DNA from 3 places in the Vallitalea okinawensis genome. Region 1 is predicted to be linked to each of the others. Evidence: riboswitches for the same ligand, from Rfam matches in the RefSeq annotation. Region 1 holds a riboswitch; each other region holds the start of a gene.
The links. A riboswitch is a leader RNA that binds a small molecule or an ion and turns the genes downstream of it on or off. The one in region 1 is predicted to bind glycine.
Positions count from the first base shown of each region.

Region 2: it holds a riboswitch for glycine, as region 1 does, so the genes downstream of both, C1Y58_RS02040 (ACT domain-containing protein) here and gcvT (glycine cleavage system aminomethyltransferase GcvT) in region 1, are expected to answer to the same signal.
Region 3: it holds a riboswitch for glycine, as region 1 does, so the genes downstream of both, gcvH (glycine cleavage system protein GcvH) here and gcvT (glycine cleavage system aminomethyltransferase GcvT) in region 1, are expected to answer to the same signal.

Region 1 covers NZ_PQDH01000010.1:131,594-137,179, forward strand. Annotated here, with positions in the region: gene C1Y58_RS21790 (lipoate--protein ligase) at 1-840, opposite strand, end outside; glycine riboswitch at 1,169-1,267, shown strand; glycine riboswitch at 1,268-1,350, shown strand; gene gcvT (glycine cleavage system aminomethyltransferase GcvT) at 1,675-2,784, shown strand; gene gcvH (glycine cleavage system protein GcvH) at 2,851-3,237, shown strand; gene gcvPA (aminomethyl-transferring glycine dehydrogenase subunit GcvPA) at 3,289-4,638, shown strand; gene gcvPB (aminomethyl-transferring glycine dehydrogenase subunit GcvPB) at 4,635-5,586, shown strand, end outside.
Region 2 covers NZ_PQDH01000001.1:410,145-415,730, forward strand. Annotated here, with positions in the region: gene C1Y58_RS02030 (response regulator transcription factor) at 1-685, opposite strand, end outside; gene C1Y58_RS02035 (sensor histidine kinase) at 678-2,111, opposite strand; glycine riboswitch at 2,447-2,537, shown strand; gene C1Y58_RS02040 (ACT domain-containing protein) at 2,700-2,993, shown strand; gene C1Y58_RS02045 (PFL family protein) at 2,986-4,344, shown strand; gene C1Y58_RS02050 (cold-shock protein) at 4,436-4,636, opposite strand; gene C1Y58_RS02055 (phosphatidylinositol-specific phospholipase C domain-containing protein) at 4,963-5,586, opposite strand, start outside.
Region 3 covers NZ_PQDH01000007.1:42,305-47,890, reverse strand. Annotated here, with positions in the region: gene fdhF (formate dehydrogenase subunit alpha) at 1-465, shown strand, start outside; gene mobA (molybdenum cofactor guanylyltransferase) at 487-1,092, shown strand; gene fdhD (formate dehydrogenase accessory sulfurtransferase FdhD) at 1,099-1,791, shown strand; gene C1Y58_RS17720 (hemerythrin domain-containing protein) at 1,997-2,551, shown strand; glycine riboswitch at 2,803-2,913, shown strand; gene gcvH (glycine cleavage system protein GcvH) at 3,046-3,429, shown strand; gene lipB (lipoyl(octanoyl) transferase LipB) at 3,466-4,134, shown strand; gene lipA (lipoyl synthase) at 4,145-5,008, shown strand; gene C1Y58_RS17700 (nucleotidyltransferase family protein) at 5,521-5,586, shown strand, end outside.

The DNA of each region.
Region 1 (5,586 bases):
CTCTTTATTAAAGAAGTCACCGTAAATTCTTAAATCCTCTAGTGAACCATTTTTTACGTTGAAGTGATATTCAATTGTACCACCTGAATAGCGGATTGCATTAGTAAACCCATAGGTAGCTTGTTTACCATAAGTCCAATCCCATGTATCATACTTGTTATCTACTAGTTGTTGGATAGTGTTTGTTTCAGTCTCATTCAGTTGATAGAAGCTGCTATGAGAAGAACCTGTTATGTGCTTAGCGATAGCATCTACAAAATATTCAATTGACATAGGCTGAGGAAGATGACTAGAGATATTTGTTACACGGCTTTTGACGGATTTAACGTTCTTATCTTTAAACTTTAATGGATTAACTTTTAATGCCTTTGATAAATCTGCCATGTTTGAACTGAATAAAAGGGTTCCGTGATGTAAGATTCTATTTTTTGAAACATGTTGAGCGTTTCCAGAGAACTTTTTACCATCGATGGTTAAATCGTTTCGGCCAGAAAAAATAGCTTCTACACCTAGTTGATTGAGAACTTCTAATATAGGCTTTGTGAATTCTTTAAAACTTTCAGCTGTATTCTTCTCCACATTAGTTATAAAGCAAAAATTTAAATTTCCTAAATCATGAAAGACTGCACCACCACCTGAAAGGCGTCTAATGACAGGGATATTATGCTCTTTAACATGGTCATAATTGATTTCGGCAATAGTATTTTGATGGGTGCCAACGATTATAGATGGTGCATTACGATAAAGATAAAAGACATCCTCATCTTTGTTTTTTAATAAATACTCTTCAGTAGCTAAGTTGAAATAGGGGTTATTTGTTGTACTAATAATGGATAACATAATAAGTACCTCCTCAGAATGACAATTAATTTCGTAATCTATACGGTTAATGGAACCATACACTATGAATCAGAATATTAATAATTATTATAATTTAAACTATCTACCCTAGCAAGCGAATTAGAGAATAGTGAAAAATTTCTTTATTTAGATTGTAACATCATCCTCATCTTATACTAGTTAAATCATACAATTTGGTATAGCATCTTAGAAATTATTTAATGGGATTTATCAGAATAACAGAAAAATAATTATTATTGCAAATACATAGTTGATAAACTTATCATTTTGTAATATGATTAAAGTAACAGAATATTTACGTGGCTAATTGAAGTTAGCGAGAGAGATCTTAGGGCGCCGAAGATGTAATATAAAGTATAGCCAAATACTTATAGAAACTTTCAGGCAAAAGGATCGCTAGCGGATAGCACTCTGGAAAGCATTTATGCACCCAAGGAGCAATACATATGACATGTAGAATCTCTCAGGTAAAAATACAGAGGGTAAATGGCGTTTATTTATAATGCCATTTACCCTCTTTCTATTTTTAAAGGGGCATAATCTCAATAGTTTTATTAAGGATAATCTATTGATTTTATGTATATAAGTTGAATTCAATAAATTGCTATGAGCCTAGCAATTATTTAGAACTATTCACCTATAATTAAAGAATATATATTGAACTAAAGATAAATACTCGAAATGTTTAGTTCATATATAGTATTAACTAATAATTTAATGAGAGTATAGGAAACATTATAGTATGTAAATAGTGAAGTAATTGAAGTATGCAAATCTAGTAAAACGTAAAAAATCATAAAGGAGGGTATTCAATTGGATAATACAAAACGAACTTTTTTGTATGAAAAGCATTTAGAACACGGTGGAAAAATGATTGATTTTGCTGGTTGGGCATTACCTGTACAATACAAGGGATTAATAGAAGAGCATGATGCAGTTCGTCAAGCTGCGGGTCTATTTGATGTAAGTCATATGGGAGAAGTATCTGTCATTGGTAAAGAAGCAGAAAAATTTGTGAACTATCTAGTCACTAATGATGTAGAACCAATGGTAAATGGTCAAGTGATCTATACACCCATGTGTAATGAAAAAGGTGGCGTCGTTGATGATCTCTTAGTCTATAAGTTCAATACACAAGAATATTTACTAGTTATCAACGCAAGTAATACAGAGAAAGACTATGAGTGGATGCAAGGCTTATCTAAAGACTTTGATATTAAGCTAGAGAATATATCAGATAATTATGCTCAGATTGCGCTTCAAGGACCTAAAGCAGAAGAGATCCTACAACCCTTAACAGATTTGAATTTAAGTGAATTAACATTCTATACATTTAAAGATGAAACGACTATTGCAGGCAAAAAGGTATTAGTTTCTCGTACAGGATATACTGGAGAAGATGGCTTTGAAATCTATGCCAATAGCAAAGAAGCACCTCAATTATGGTCAGCCATCATGGAACAAGGGAAAGACAAAGGACTTTTACCAGCAGGATTGGGTGCTAGAGATACTTTACGTTTCGAAGCTTCACTTCCTCTTTACGGTAATGAATTAACAGATAATATAACGCCATTAGAAGCTGGACTTGGTATGTTTGTGAAGTTGTATAAGGATGATTTTGTTGGCAAAGAAGTTCTTGCAAAGCAGAAAGAGGTAGGGCTAAAAAGAAAAGTCATCGGTTTCGAACTTACGAAGAAGAGTATTACAAGACACGGTTATCCTATTTTAGATAGTGAAGGAAATAAGATTGGTGAAGTAACAACAGGATACTATTTACCATCCATTGATAAAAGTATAGGTATGGGACTTGTTGATATTGACCATGCTAAACTAGGAACAGAGATTAGTATACAAGTACGAAAGAAGACAGTGGATGCTGTTGTAAGAAGTAAACGGTTTATGGAAAAGAAATATAAGAAATAAGCTTGAAAGTATATTTAATAAAGAACTTAAAGAAGTTAATTAAAAATAAATAAGGAGGCGTTGATAATGAAAATTGAACAGGGATTATATTATACTACTGACCATGAGTGGATTAAGGTTGACGGTGACAAAGCACGAATTGGTATAACTGACTATGCTCAAGATAAGATGGGTGATATTGTTTTTGTTGAGTTACCAGAAGTTGATGAGACATATAGTGAGGGCGACGTATTATGTGTAGTAGAGTCAGTTAAGGCGGCATCAGATGTATTTATGCCATTGTCAGGAACAGTTACTGAAGCCAATGAAGAGCTAGAAGATGCACCTGAATCATTGAATGAAGATCCTTATGGAAATTGGATAGCTGAAATCGTTGAATTTGATACAGAAGCTTTAGAAGAAATGATGTCAGCTGAAAAGTATGAAGAATTTATAGGCAGTCTAGACGATTAAAAAAGAGAATTTGATTCATTAATGACATGTTAAAAGAATAGGGGGTATAACATGCATCCATATCTACCACACACGGATGAAGACATTCAACAAATGCTAAAAAGTATCGGGGTAGAAACAATTGAAGAATTATTTCATGATATTCCCGAGGAAATAAGACTAAAAGAAGAATTAAAAGTACTAAAAAGAAAAAGTGAATTTGAAACACGTAAAGATTTAAAAAATATGAGTAACCAAAACATTAACTTAGATGGAGCAACATGTTTTCTTGGGGCAGGAGCATACGATCACTATATTCCATCTACGATTGCTCCTATTGTATCAAGATCTGAGTTCTTTACAGCTTATACACCTTACCAACCGGAGATAAGTCAAGGTACTCTTCAAGTAATTTTTGAATATCAATCCATGATTTGTGAATTAACTGGGATGGACGTTTCAAATGCTTCACTCTATGATGGAGCTACAGCAACTGCAGAAGCAGCTTTTATGGCTTGTGGTCAAACAAGACGAAATAAAGTGATCATGTCATCAACGGTTCATCCTATGGTAAGAGATGTGGTAAAGACATATCTGGATTACAAAGATATAGAATTAGTAGTTATCGATGAAACTGAAGGAAAAACGGATGTCGAAAAAGTTTTAGATTCTATTGATAAGACAGTTGCAACGGTTATTATACAGAGTCCTAACTTTTATGGAAAGCTAGAAGATGTCGAAAAGATTGCTGAAAAATTACATGAGAATAAAGGATTACTCATTATGAATGTGGATCCGATTAGTCTAGGTATCTATAAGAGTCCTGGCGCATGTGGTGCTGACATCGTAGTTGGAGAAGGTCAGTCATTAGGTAATCCTTTGAATTTTGGTGGTCCTTATCTAGGATTTATAGCTTGTAAGCAGAAATTTATGCGAAAATTACCAGGTCGTATTGTTGGTCAAACAGAAGATGTTAATGGTAAGAGAGCGTTTGTTCTTACATTACAGGCTAGAGAACAGCATATTAGAAGAGAAAAAGCTACATCTAATATCACATCCAATCAAGCACTATGTGCATTGATGGCTACAATTTACTTAGCAACCATGGGGAAAGAAGGTCTCAAGGAAGTAGCAAGTAATTGCATTAAAAAGGCTCATTATATGGCTGAGAGGTTACAAGGAATTGAAGGAGTAGACGTTCAAATGAATCAGCCCTTCTTTAAAGAGTTTGTGATTTCCATCGATTCTGATAAGACAATAAAAGCAATCAACAAACAGTTACTTGAAAAAGGTTTTATTGGTGGTTATGACTTAGGAAAAACATCACCTTTATATGAAAATAAAATGCTCTTATGTGTAACGGAGAAACGTACACGTGCAGAGATTGATCAATTTGTCAAAGAATTGGAGGGGATCTTATGAAATATGAAAAAGTAATATTCGAGTTATCTAAAAAAGGACGTAAAGCCTTTACCCTTCCAGAAGATGAGTTTCCAGAAGTAAATATCAATGAATATATTCCAGAGCATTTAGGACGTCATGAGTTAGATTTACCTGAAGTATATGAGGTAGATGTCATACGCCATTATACGAACCTCTCCAATAAGAACTTTGGTGTGGATACAGGATTTTATCCATTAGGTTCCTGTACAATGAAATATAACCCAAAAATAAATGAAGAAACATCAAGTCTACCAGGTTTTGCCCATGTACATCCTCTACAAGAAGAAGAAACTGTTCAGGGTTCTTTACAGTTGATGTACGAATTACAGGAATCTCTTAAAGAAATTACAGGTATGGCAGAGGTTACTTTGCAACCGGCAGCAGGTTCACAAGGTGAGTTAACGGGACTTATGATCATGAAAGCTTATCATCGTCAACAAGGTGATGAGAAGCGTAAAAATATCATTGTACCAGATTCGGCTCATGGTACTAACCCAGCAAGTGCTACCATGGCAGGCTTTAAAGCCGTTCAGATTCCATCTAATCCTAAAGGTACCGTTGATATCGAAAAATTGAAAGAGGTACTTAACGATGAAACGGCGGGTCTTATGTTAACCAATCCTAATACTTTGGGTATCTTTGAAAAGGATATTGTGACTATTGCAAAGATGGTGCATGATGTAGGTGGTCTACTTTACTACGATGGTGCCAATATGAATGCTAACATGGGGATTACTCGACCAGGTGATATGGGTTTTGATATCGTTCATCTTAATCTTCATAAGACATTCTCAACACCACATGGTGGTGGTGGTCCAGGAAGTGGACCTGTAGGTGTCGTGGATAGATTAGTGAAATACCTACCTCAACCAATGGTACAGAAAGTAGCTGATAGATATACATTAGATCATGAAAGTCCAGATTCCA
Region 2 (5,586 bases), on a different contig from region 1:
AACCATTATTCAAGCGATAACCTGCCCCCCAAATTGTTTCTATCATTTGTGTTTCTTTAGTATCTTCTAACTTCTCACGTATACGATTAATGTGTACTGTTACTGTAGCATTATCACCAATGTAATCGAACCCCCAAATTTTCTCAAACAATTGCTCTTTTGAGAAGACAATATTAGAATTCATTGCAAGAAATTTAAGTAATTCAAACTCTCGATTTGCAAGTTTAATTTCTTTTTCTCCTTTGTACACTTTCCAGCTTTTTAAAAGTATCTTTATGTCTTGTATTACAATAACTTCATCCATAGGTGTACTACCTAACAAACGTTGGTACCTATGTATATGTGCTTTTACTCTTGCAACAAGCTCAGCAGGGTCAAAAGGCTTAATAATGTAATCATCTGCCCCAAGTCCAAGCCCTCGAATTTTATCAATTGATTCCGTTTTAGCTGTTACCATTAAAATTGGAATATTTAACTGTTCTCTTAATGCTTTACATATCTCATACCCACTTTTTCCAGGCAACATTAAGTCCAGTAAAATAAGATCATAGTCGCCATGTAAAGCCACTTCAACTGCGCTGGATCCATCTTGTACAAGATCAACTTCAAACTGATTAATTTCTAAATAATCTTGCTCAAGCATGGCAATTTCTGGGTCATCTTCAATGATTAATATTTTAGACATCTATATCATCCTCTCTTGATTTTGGTATTGTTATGATTACTTTTAGTCCATTGTGATTTTCAGCCACTATTTCACCTTGATGTCGTTCAATAACTTGTTTAGAAACATACAACCCAAGACCGCTACCGTCATTTTTACTGTTTCTCGATTCATCGCCTCTATAAAATTGATCAAATATTTTTTCTAACTTGACCGATTCTATTCCCAGTCCGTTATCAGCAATTTCTATCCTATAATAATCCATTTCTTCAAATAAGGATACATTGATTTTAATCCTTTCAACTCCGGCATACTTAACACTGTTTTCAACTAAGTTAGAAAACACTCTAAAAAATTGATCCACATCAACCCTACACTTCATTAAACGATCTGGTTTTTCATAGTGAATGGTCGCCGATTCGTTTAAATCATCTCTTTTAGAGTTTACAAACTGAGAAAGCATAACAGCTAAATCAACAACTTCAAAATAAAACGGCATTCGTTTTGTCTCAAGTTTTGAATAGTAAAACAGTTTTTGCAATAAATTATCCATATCACATGCTTTTTTATAACAGATGTTAACATATTGTTCACGTTTTTTTTCCGAATTTGCAACACCATCTTTCATGCCTTTTAAAAATCCTTTAATAGATGTTAGTGGCGTTCGAAGGTCATGGGAAATCCCTGATATCATATCTGTTCTAGCCTGATCATAGGCTGTGTTTTTCTTTGTTTCTTCATCAAGATATGCTTGCATTCCATTAAAAGCCTGGCATAGCTGTTCGAATTCTTCTTCACCCTGATACGTTATTTTCTCTAAAAAGTTATTATTCTCAATCCGTCCAACCCCAAGCATCAATGCTTGAATAGGTTCCATGATTTTTCTAACCAATCGCTCTGTATAGAAACGACTGATTAAATATATTCCTAAAATCCCACTAATTCCGAGCATCAAGTATCTAATAATAAACATCTGTACTCTATCAATACCAAATGACGTTATTTTTTTATTCTTATTAGTATTTATAGCATAAACCTGATAAATCTCACCATTCAGTGTCAAACGTCTTCTTACTATGGTCGCTGGCTCAAAAAAATAAACTGCATTTTCACTATTCCCCTGCATAGCACTAATCCTTTTTATCTTATCATCTTGTTCATCATATAATAAGGCTGAATAAATGAAGCTACCATTCTTTTCAACATATAATTCATAATCATATGTTGTTAATACTTTGCCTATTTGGGACCAGTTTGGCTCGTCAATCCCACGAATCAAACTTTGAACTGTATATACATTTTCATCAAGTTCATTATCATCCTCAATCGCTCGGATTAAGCCCTGACTAAATACTCCAACTGTAATAATTCCTGCAACAAATAATGTAACAAGTGAAGTTAAAACAATGAATGTATTAGATTTTAATACTAATTTTTTTATTGTCATCATTATCCCCTATTCTCATACCACTTCAAAGTAAATAGAAAAAGTAGCCCAATGACTGTATCACTGTAGAGTAATTTTGTTGTTTTATTCATAGATTCACCTCATGTATTGATTGTAGCAAATGAATCTAAAATATTAATTGTGAAAGTATAAATATTTTCTAAACAAAGTTGCGTCTATACAATTCTTCTTGGTATTTTTCTTTTTTAGCATCTTGTATAAATCATATCAATCAAATTGCTTATTGAAAAATTCCCGTATATCTGATATAATTCTTTTTAAATCCAAATAATTGCCAAAGGAAGGTAGTGGAAACAGCAAGTGTAACCGTTACTGGATGGAACTCTGGAGAGACTCAAATGAGCACCGAAGGGGAAAGCCATGATTCATGGTGAAGCTCTCAGGTAAAAGGACAGAGATAACAAGATTTTTATGTGTATAAATAATTTTGTTCTATCTAGAGACTAGCCCTGCTTAGTCTCTTTTTATAGTGTTGGAAAGTACTGGGTTTTGCTTATACAACTAGTCACTTTTCTTGTACATCTCTCCTAATTGAATTTTAAATAACCGAAGAAGGGACGCGTATAAATGAAAGCTATTATAAGTGTAATAGGAACCGATAAAATTGGTATTATCGCAAAAGTAACAACCATATTATCCGAGCAATCCGTTAATATTTTAGATATTAGTCAAACCATCATGCAAGATTATTTTACGATGATCATGGCCGTTGATCTTTCTAATATGACTTGTGGATTTAATGAATTAAAGAAATTATTAGAGAAGACAGGTACTGACATGGATTTATCTATCAAAATCCAGCATCAAGCTATATTTGATGCTATGCACAACATTGAATACGGGAGTGATCAGCATGAATAAATACGGTTCTGTACTAGAAACCATACAAATGATTGAAAAGGAAAAACTGGATATTCGTACAATTACCATGGGTATCTCTCTACAAGATTGCGCCGATGCAAACAGTTTAAAATCTTGTGAAAAAATATATGATAAGATTACTACCTATGCTGAGAGGCTAGTTGAAGAAGGTGAAAGGCTAGAAAATGAATATGGTATTCCAATTATCAATAAGAGAATTGCTGTAACCCCGATATCTTTAGTGGCTCAAGCATCCGAAGCAACTTCCTATGTAGATTATGCAAAAACATTAGACCGTGCTGCTAATGCTGTAGGCGTTAACTTTATAGGCGGTTTTTCAGCTTTGGTTCATAAAGGGTATTCAAAAGGCGATCGCATCTTAATAAATTCCATACCCGAAGCTTTGGCAGAGACAGAAAGAGTATGTTCATCCGTTAATATTGGCAGCACCAAAGCTGGTATCAACATGGATGCAGTTAAAGATATGGGTGAGATCGTTAAGAAAGCTGCATACCTTACTCGCAATCAAGATAGTATTGGTTGTGCTAAGTTAGTGATCTTTGCTAACTCAGTGGAAGATAACCCTTTTATGGCAGGTGCTTATCATGGTATAGGTGAACCAGAAGCAGTTATTAATGTAGGTGTTAGCGGCCCTGGTGTCGTTAAGTCTGCTCTTGAGAAAATAAAAGGACAAAGTTTTGATCAAGTGGCGGAAACCATTAAACGGACTGCTTTTAAAATAACGAGAGCAGGTCAACTGATTGGTCACGAAGCTGCCGATCGTTTAAATGTACCTTTTGGTATTTTAGACTTATCTCTAGCACCCACTCCTGAAGTTGGAGATTCTGTTGCTAGAATTTTAGAAGAAATTGGATTAGAGCGATGTGGATGCCATGGTACAACTGCTGCACTGGCCATGCTCAATGATGCTGTTAAAAAGGGGGGGATAATGGCTTCTTCTCATGTTGGTGGATTAAGTGGTGCTTTTATACCTGTTAGCGAAGATGAAGGTATGATTGAAGCTGTAAAGCAAGGTTCTCTTACCTTTGATAAATTAGAAGCTATGACTTGTGTATGTTCTGTGGGATTAGACATGATTGCAATTCCAGGCGATACACCAGCTTCTACTATATCAGCTATCATTGCTGACGAAGCTGCTATCGGTGTTATTAATCAAAAGACAACAGCTGTTAGAATTATCCCAGTACATGGTAAAGGTCTGGGTGAGGAAGTTGTATTTGGTGGTTTATTAGGTCAAGCTCCTATCATGAAAGTCTCCTCTTTCTCCTCAGAGAAATTCATCAATCGTGGTGGTCGAATACCAGCCCCTGTTCACAGTTTTAAAAATTAGAAACTAAAAAAAGTGACTAGAGTCACTTTTTTTAGACAAATATAAAACCCTGAAGAATAATCTTCAGGGTTAGTAATCATAATAAAAATGATTAAGCAGGAGTTACGTTCTCAGCTTGAGGGCCTTTAGCGCCTTCAACGATTTCGAAAGAAACTTCTTCGCCTTCTTCTAAAGTTTTGTAACCATCTTTGTTGATTTGTGAGAAGTGTACGAATACGTCGTTACCTTCTTCTGTAGTGATGAAACCAAAACCTTTTTCTGCGTTAAACCATTTTACTGTACCTTTTACCATAATTACTTACCTCCAAGATAATATTACCTTTAATCCTTGGAAAGAGAAAATCTTTATTACTTATACTACACTATAATACAACTTCTAATAAGAATCATTATGTGGCTCTAAAGATAATAAACTACTTCACTTCCGAATCAAAGTATGTGATAAGTATACACCTTTTAAAGGCAAATAGCAATAATTTTTTTCAAAATACTTAATTCTTTTCATTTAAATTATATCTTAGCTAATATATTATACTTATCACCTTATTATAATAAGAAATTTATGCTGTTTTTATTTATCCACTATTTTCCTATTTTATATAAAATAGCTATGTCTTTTTATTTCCATTTAGCTATGTTAAAATTAATAATTTTTTCAATGGTCTTGTAATCCATATAATCCAACATAATAATATTATTTCCCCCACCTTTATTACCTGTTTTATCATAATTATCTTCTAACCAATTGAGAACAACTGGATTTGTCTCTTCCGATAACTCATAAAGTGTCATACCATCCAAGATTGCGCCAATGTCAAAAGCTGGTGTACGTACACCTTGAAGAACAAATAATAATTCATCCTCAGCAGTATTGAGATACTCATCTAAAAGGCTACTAAAAGCAGTTATATCTAGGTTATCTGAATTATATGTATTAATTAAACTGCTTTGCCTACTCAAAATCAGTTCATTATCGATATAAGCCCCTGAACCTTCATTTTCAGTAAACAAAATAACGATATGTTTATCACTATTCCACAACTCTTCCAGTGTAGAGCTTTTTAGTTCTGTTAAAGAGATGAGTTGCTCTGAAAACGTTGATGTCAATTGATTCACAAGATACTGATAGCTGGTATCAGTCATTTCATAAAAATGTTGAAAATCAAGGATGACTATCTCTTGGGTGTTTTGGTTTATAAACTGGCTCACTTCATCGACAATAGTATCCATTCCTTCACCATA
Region 3 (5,586 bases), on a different contig from region 1:
CATGAAGGTACCAAGTATTTGCATAAGGGAAAGTGTTCAAGAGGCAAAGGATTGTTTAAGCCAGCACGCTATGTTGAAAGTGCAGAGTTACCTGATGCAGATTATCCATACATTCTTACTACAGGTAGATTACTATATCATTTTCACTCAAGAACAATGACTGGTAGGGTAGAGGGATTAAATCAACTTTCACCTGAATCTTTCATAGAGGTAAATCCATTAACGGCAAAAGATTTAGGTGTTATAGATGGAGAATTGGTTAAAGTGATTTCTAGACGGGGGCAAATTACTACCAGTGTTAAAATAAAGGATATCGTTGATGAAGAGGTTGTTTTTATGCCCTTTCACTTTGCTGATGGAGCAGCTAATTATCTAACCAATTCAGTATTGGATCCTATTGCAAAAATCCCAGAACTTAAAGTATGTGCAGTTAGAATAGAAAAGATTGATCATAATGGAGGGTAGTATAGGAGGCTGAGACTATTCATGAATAGATTTGATTCAGCAGTCATTTTGGCAGGTGGAGAAAGTACTCGAATGGGATTTGATAAACAATTACTATACATCAATAAAACATCTATTATTAATTATCTCGCAGAGCAACTAAAGAACGCATTTAGCGATATTATTATTGTAACAAATACCCCCGAGTATTATAAAAACTCATCCTGTAAAATAGTCAGTGATCAGATTAAAAGTCAGGGACCTTTATGTGGCATACATAGTGGATTAATACATGCATCCAGTCACTATGTTTACGTTATTGCGTGTGACATGCCAATCATCAATTTGGATTATATTACATATATGAAAAGAAAACTAGAAATAAGAGAGGTTGATGCATGTATAACACGATACAGAGAATGGATAGAGCCTTTTAATGCTTTCTATTCAAAAAGATTAATAAATGCTATTGAATGTTATTTGTTAAGTAATAACAAATCAATATTTGATTTAGTAAAAAATATGGACTGTATCTATATTAAAGAAAAAGAAGCAAGGTTTTTTAGTCCTCATTGGGAAATGTTTATTAATCTTAATAATAAAAAAGACTTAGATAAATTTTCAGCTATACTGAGTAAAAGGATGTAGATCAATATGAAAGCCACCAAACAATATAGGATACAGCAATATCATAATGGGAACTTGATAAATACTGAAGATAGGATTATAACAGAATATATACTGAATATAATTATCAATCAAAAAACCTTTATTGAGCTACCATGTACACCAGAATTTTTGAAAGAATTAACTCTTGGTTATATGCTTTCAAATGAATTAATTAGTTCTAAGACACAAATTATTGGCATTGAGGTTGATTATAAGGATGGAAAGGCTTATGTCCAACTATCTGAAGAATTTACCATCAATCCTATAGATAAAACAGTCTTAAATACAACGACTATTTATTATGCACCTCAACAAGTTATTGAGTTGATGAAGATATTTGATTCAAAGTCCCAGCTTTTTATGGAGACTGGAGGAGTTCATAGTTGTGCCTTGTGTGATCAAAATAAGATACTTATATTTAGAGAAGATATCGGGAGACATAATGCCGTTGATAAAGTGATAGGAAAGGCATTATTAGAAGACGTTAACCTTCAGGATAAGATGATACTAACTTCATGTAGAGTATCTTCTGGAATTATTAAAAAAGTCGCTAAATGGAGGATTCCTATTCTTGCTTCAAGATCTGCACCCACTGATAGAGCCATAGATATGGCTAGAGAACTTAACATGCAGCTTTGTGGTTTTGTTAGAGGAGGAAGAATGAATATCTACGCGTAATAAGGGGACAATGATACAAGTTTAGATCAAACAGTTTATTTAGAGAGAAGAGGTGTAAACTTATAGATGTAACATGGGTTACTGAAATTCATATGATTCTCCCATATACTTTATAATATAGCCGATTGATAAATGGAATATGAAACGATACATAAGGCTAATACTATAAAAGATAAATTGATTTTAAAAACGAAGGGATGATCCTATGGAATCAATAAAAATTATGATGGAAGAACATCAATATATTCTAAGAATGCTTAAAGTAGTAAGAAAAGTATGCATGAAGATATTAAATCATGAAGAAGTAGATTATAAAGATTTTTATAAAGTAATTGACTTTGTAAGAAATTATGCCGATAAACATCATCATAGTAAAGAAGAGGAACTATTATTTAAAGAATTGAAAATAAACCTTAATGAAGAAAATAGGTTAGGTCCTGTAACAGGCATGTTAGTAGAGCATGACCAAGGTCGATTATACATGCAAAACTTAGAAGCGGCTGTGAAAGAAGTAGAGGATGGCAATGAAGAAGCTAAGTTAGATGTCATTGCTAATAGTATTTCTTATACACACTTATTATATCGTCATATTGATAAAGAAGACAATCTTATTTATCCCCTTGGTGAGAAGCAATTATCCACTGAAATCCTTGATAGAATAGAAAAAGAATCTAAGAAAATTGAAATGACAGCTACTGATAACAAAGTACAGGAGAAGTATATAGCTATTCTAGAGGAACTGGAAAATAAAGTAGGTTAGTAAGTGATTCAAACAACTGTCCCTGCCAAGGCAGGGGTCATTCAAGGAATTAATCGAATAATGCAAAATTATCATTATTCATTATTGTAATTTTAAGAAAAGTGTTATATGATAAAAATATCTAAGAAATATATTCAAAATTAATATGACCAAGTGATGATGGCATGAGATATCTTTTTAAGAAGCCGAAGAAGCAATATAAAAGACTACCAGACTTATTATAGAAACTTTCAGGCAAAAGTAGTGCTATTTGATGGAACTCTGGAGAGCCCGGTACACCGGCGCCGAAGGTGAAATACACTATTATGGCTAAAATTGATAGTAGTGTAGAAACTCTCAGGTTAGAAGACAGAGAATATAATGGTGTTTTGCTTTGCAATGCCTTTATGTTCTCTTTTTTATGTTTCAAAGTTAAAGAGAAAAAGAGAGTTTATAAACCAAGGTAATTTATTTAATGCTTTAAAGCAATAATAAAAAATATAGGAGGAGTTACAATGAAAATATTAGAAGGACTTTATTATTCAAAGGATCATGAGTGGATCAAGGTTGAAGGAGCAAAAGCTTTTATAGGTATCACTGACTATGCACAAGATGCTTTAGGAGGGATTGTTTTTATTGAAATGCCTGAAGTTGATGATGAGTTAAGTGCTGGAGATGTTTATGGAGTAATAGAATCAGTAAAAGCTGCTTCAGACTCCTATTCACCTCTTTCAGGTAAAGTAGTAGAAATTAATGATGAACTTGAAGATTCTCCAGAACTTCTTAATGAAAAGCCATATGAAAGCTGGATACTGGCTCTAGAAATGTCAGATGATACTGAGCTTGATGGTTTAATGAAATCAAAAGAATACGAAGAATTTTGTAAAAGTGAAAGTTAATGTTGTATTAAAGTGCCAATGAGGAGGTGGTGTTAGATGAATTTAAATGTATTAAATTTGGGAAGATGTCCATACAATAAGGCTTTAGAAATTCAATGGGAAACATTAAAAAAAAGACAAGATAATAGGATTGATGATACATTAATTCTGGTAGAACATCCACCTGTTATAACCTTAGGAAGGCAAGCAGATAGGTCACACATTATTGGTGCAAAAAACATGCTGGAGAACAATGGCATAAAGATTTTTGAAGCCAATAGAGGAGGAGATGTGACATACCACGGACCTGGTCAAATAGTTGGCTATCCTATATTCAATTTAAGAGAATCAAAGAGGACTCTAAGACAGTTTGTCGAGAATCTAGAAGAGGTTTTTATTACTTTATTGAGTGATAAGTATAATATGAGTGCCTATAGAAACCCAAAGCATACTGGTGTATGGGTTGGTGATTCTAAGATTACTGCAATTGGTTTGGCTGTTAAACGTGGCGTTACGATGCATGGTTTTGCCTTTAATGTTAGTACAAATTTGAATCACTTTGATTTTATCATACCCTGTGGTATCCGGGATAAAGGTGTAACATCCGTTGAGAACTTAATAGGAAAAAAGGTTGATTTTGATGAAGAATATAAATCTGTTTTAGAATACTTCTGTAAAGTGTTTAAATGTGATTATCATGAAAAAAATTTTAGTATTCAAAAATAGGAGGAATGTTTTGAACGTCTTACGAAAACCAGAATGGCTTAGAATAGATCTAAATAAAGGGCGAAGCTTAGATGTTGTGAAAGAGATACTTGAAAGATTATCATTAAATACCGTCTGTGAAGAAGCTAGTTGTCCTAATAGAATGGAATGCTTTAGTAAAAGGACTGCAACTTTTATGATCTTGGGGAGCCAATGTTCACGTCATTGCAAATTCTGTAACGTATCCCATGGACACCTAGAGATGGTTGACCAAAAGGAACCTGAGAATATTGCAAAAGCCGTTAAAGAACTTGGACTAAAGCATGTGGTCATTACTTCCGTAACACGAGATGATCTAGCAGATGGGGGAGCAGGACACTTTGCTGAAGTCATAGAAGCCATAAAATCATATCAGAAAAGAATTATTATTGAGGTACTGATACCAGACTTTCAGGGGAATAAAGAAGCTCTTAAAAAAATAGTGGATGCTAAACCAGAAATAATCAATCATAATATTGAAACCATTCCAAGACTATACAATGAAGTTCGGCCAGAGGCAATTTATAAAAGATCTTTGGAATTGCTAAAGAATATAAAGGCTGTTGATAATAAGATATTTACCAAATCAGGGATAATGGTAGGTCTTGGAGAAAGACAAGAAGAAGTGTTAGAGGTATTGAAGGATTTAAGAGAAGCAGGATGTGATTTCTTAACGATAGGGCAGTACTTAGCACCTAGCAAAGAACATTACCCCGTTAAAGAGTATGTCCATCCGGAAATTTTTAATAAGTATAAGGAAGAAGCTCTTAAGCTTGGATTTAGCTTTGTAGCATCTGACCCATTAGTAAGAAGTTCATACAATGCTGCTGAGATGTATAATAACAAAGAGGATTAAAAAAGCGGGGGGCATCTCATAAATAAATGAAAAATATTTAGGGCGATACGCCCTTTTTTTAGTGTAGGAAAGTATTGCGTTTTGCTTATAAAAGTAATGTGGCATTAGACACTTTTGTATGTTAACTATAACATTTTTTAGGAGGAATGATTAAAACAATTGACAAAAATAACCTTATGAATGTATAATATAATTAAAATTATTTAATATCACTAAACTAATATTTCATTTATTTATTCAAACTAAACATCTATCTTACTTAATTTAATTCCATTAAACTCAAATCAAACTTATACCAGCAATCAGGTCTAACTTATTTATATTTCACCCTATAATATTAACATCAATCTTTACTAATCTCATTCTACAAATGTTACAGAATCATTGACTATAACCCCTTTCAGTTTTAAAGTTTATTTTACTTCTATTAAGATTATTAATTGAGGATTTTTTGTTGTACATAAAAATCGTAGAAGAAGACAATATGGGAGAGAAAGGAGTTATTAGGTATTATGACATGTGATGCAGTTATTTTAGCTGGCGGCTATTCAAGTCGAGCTAAAACCAATAAGATGGCA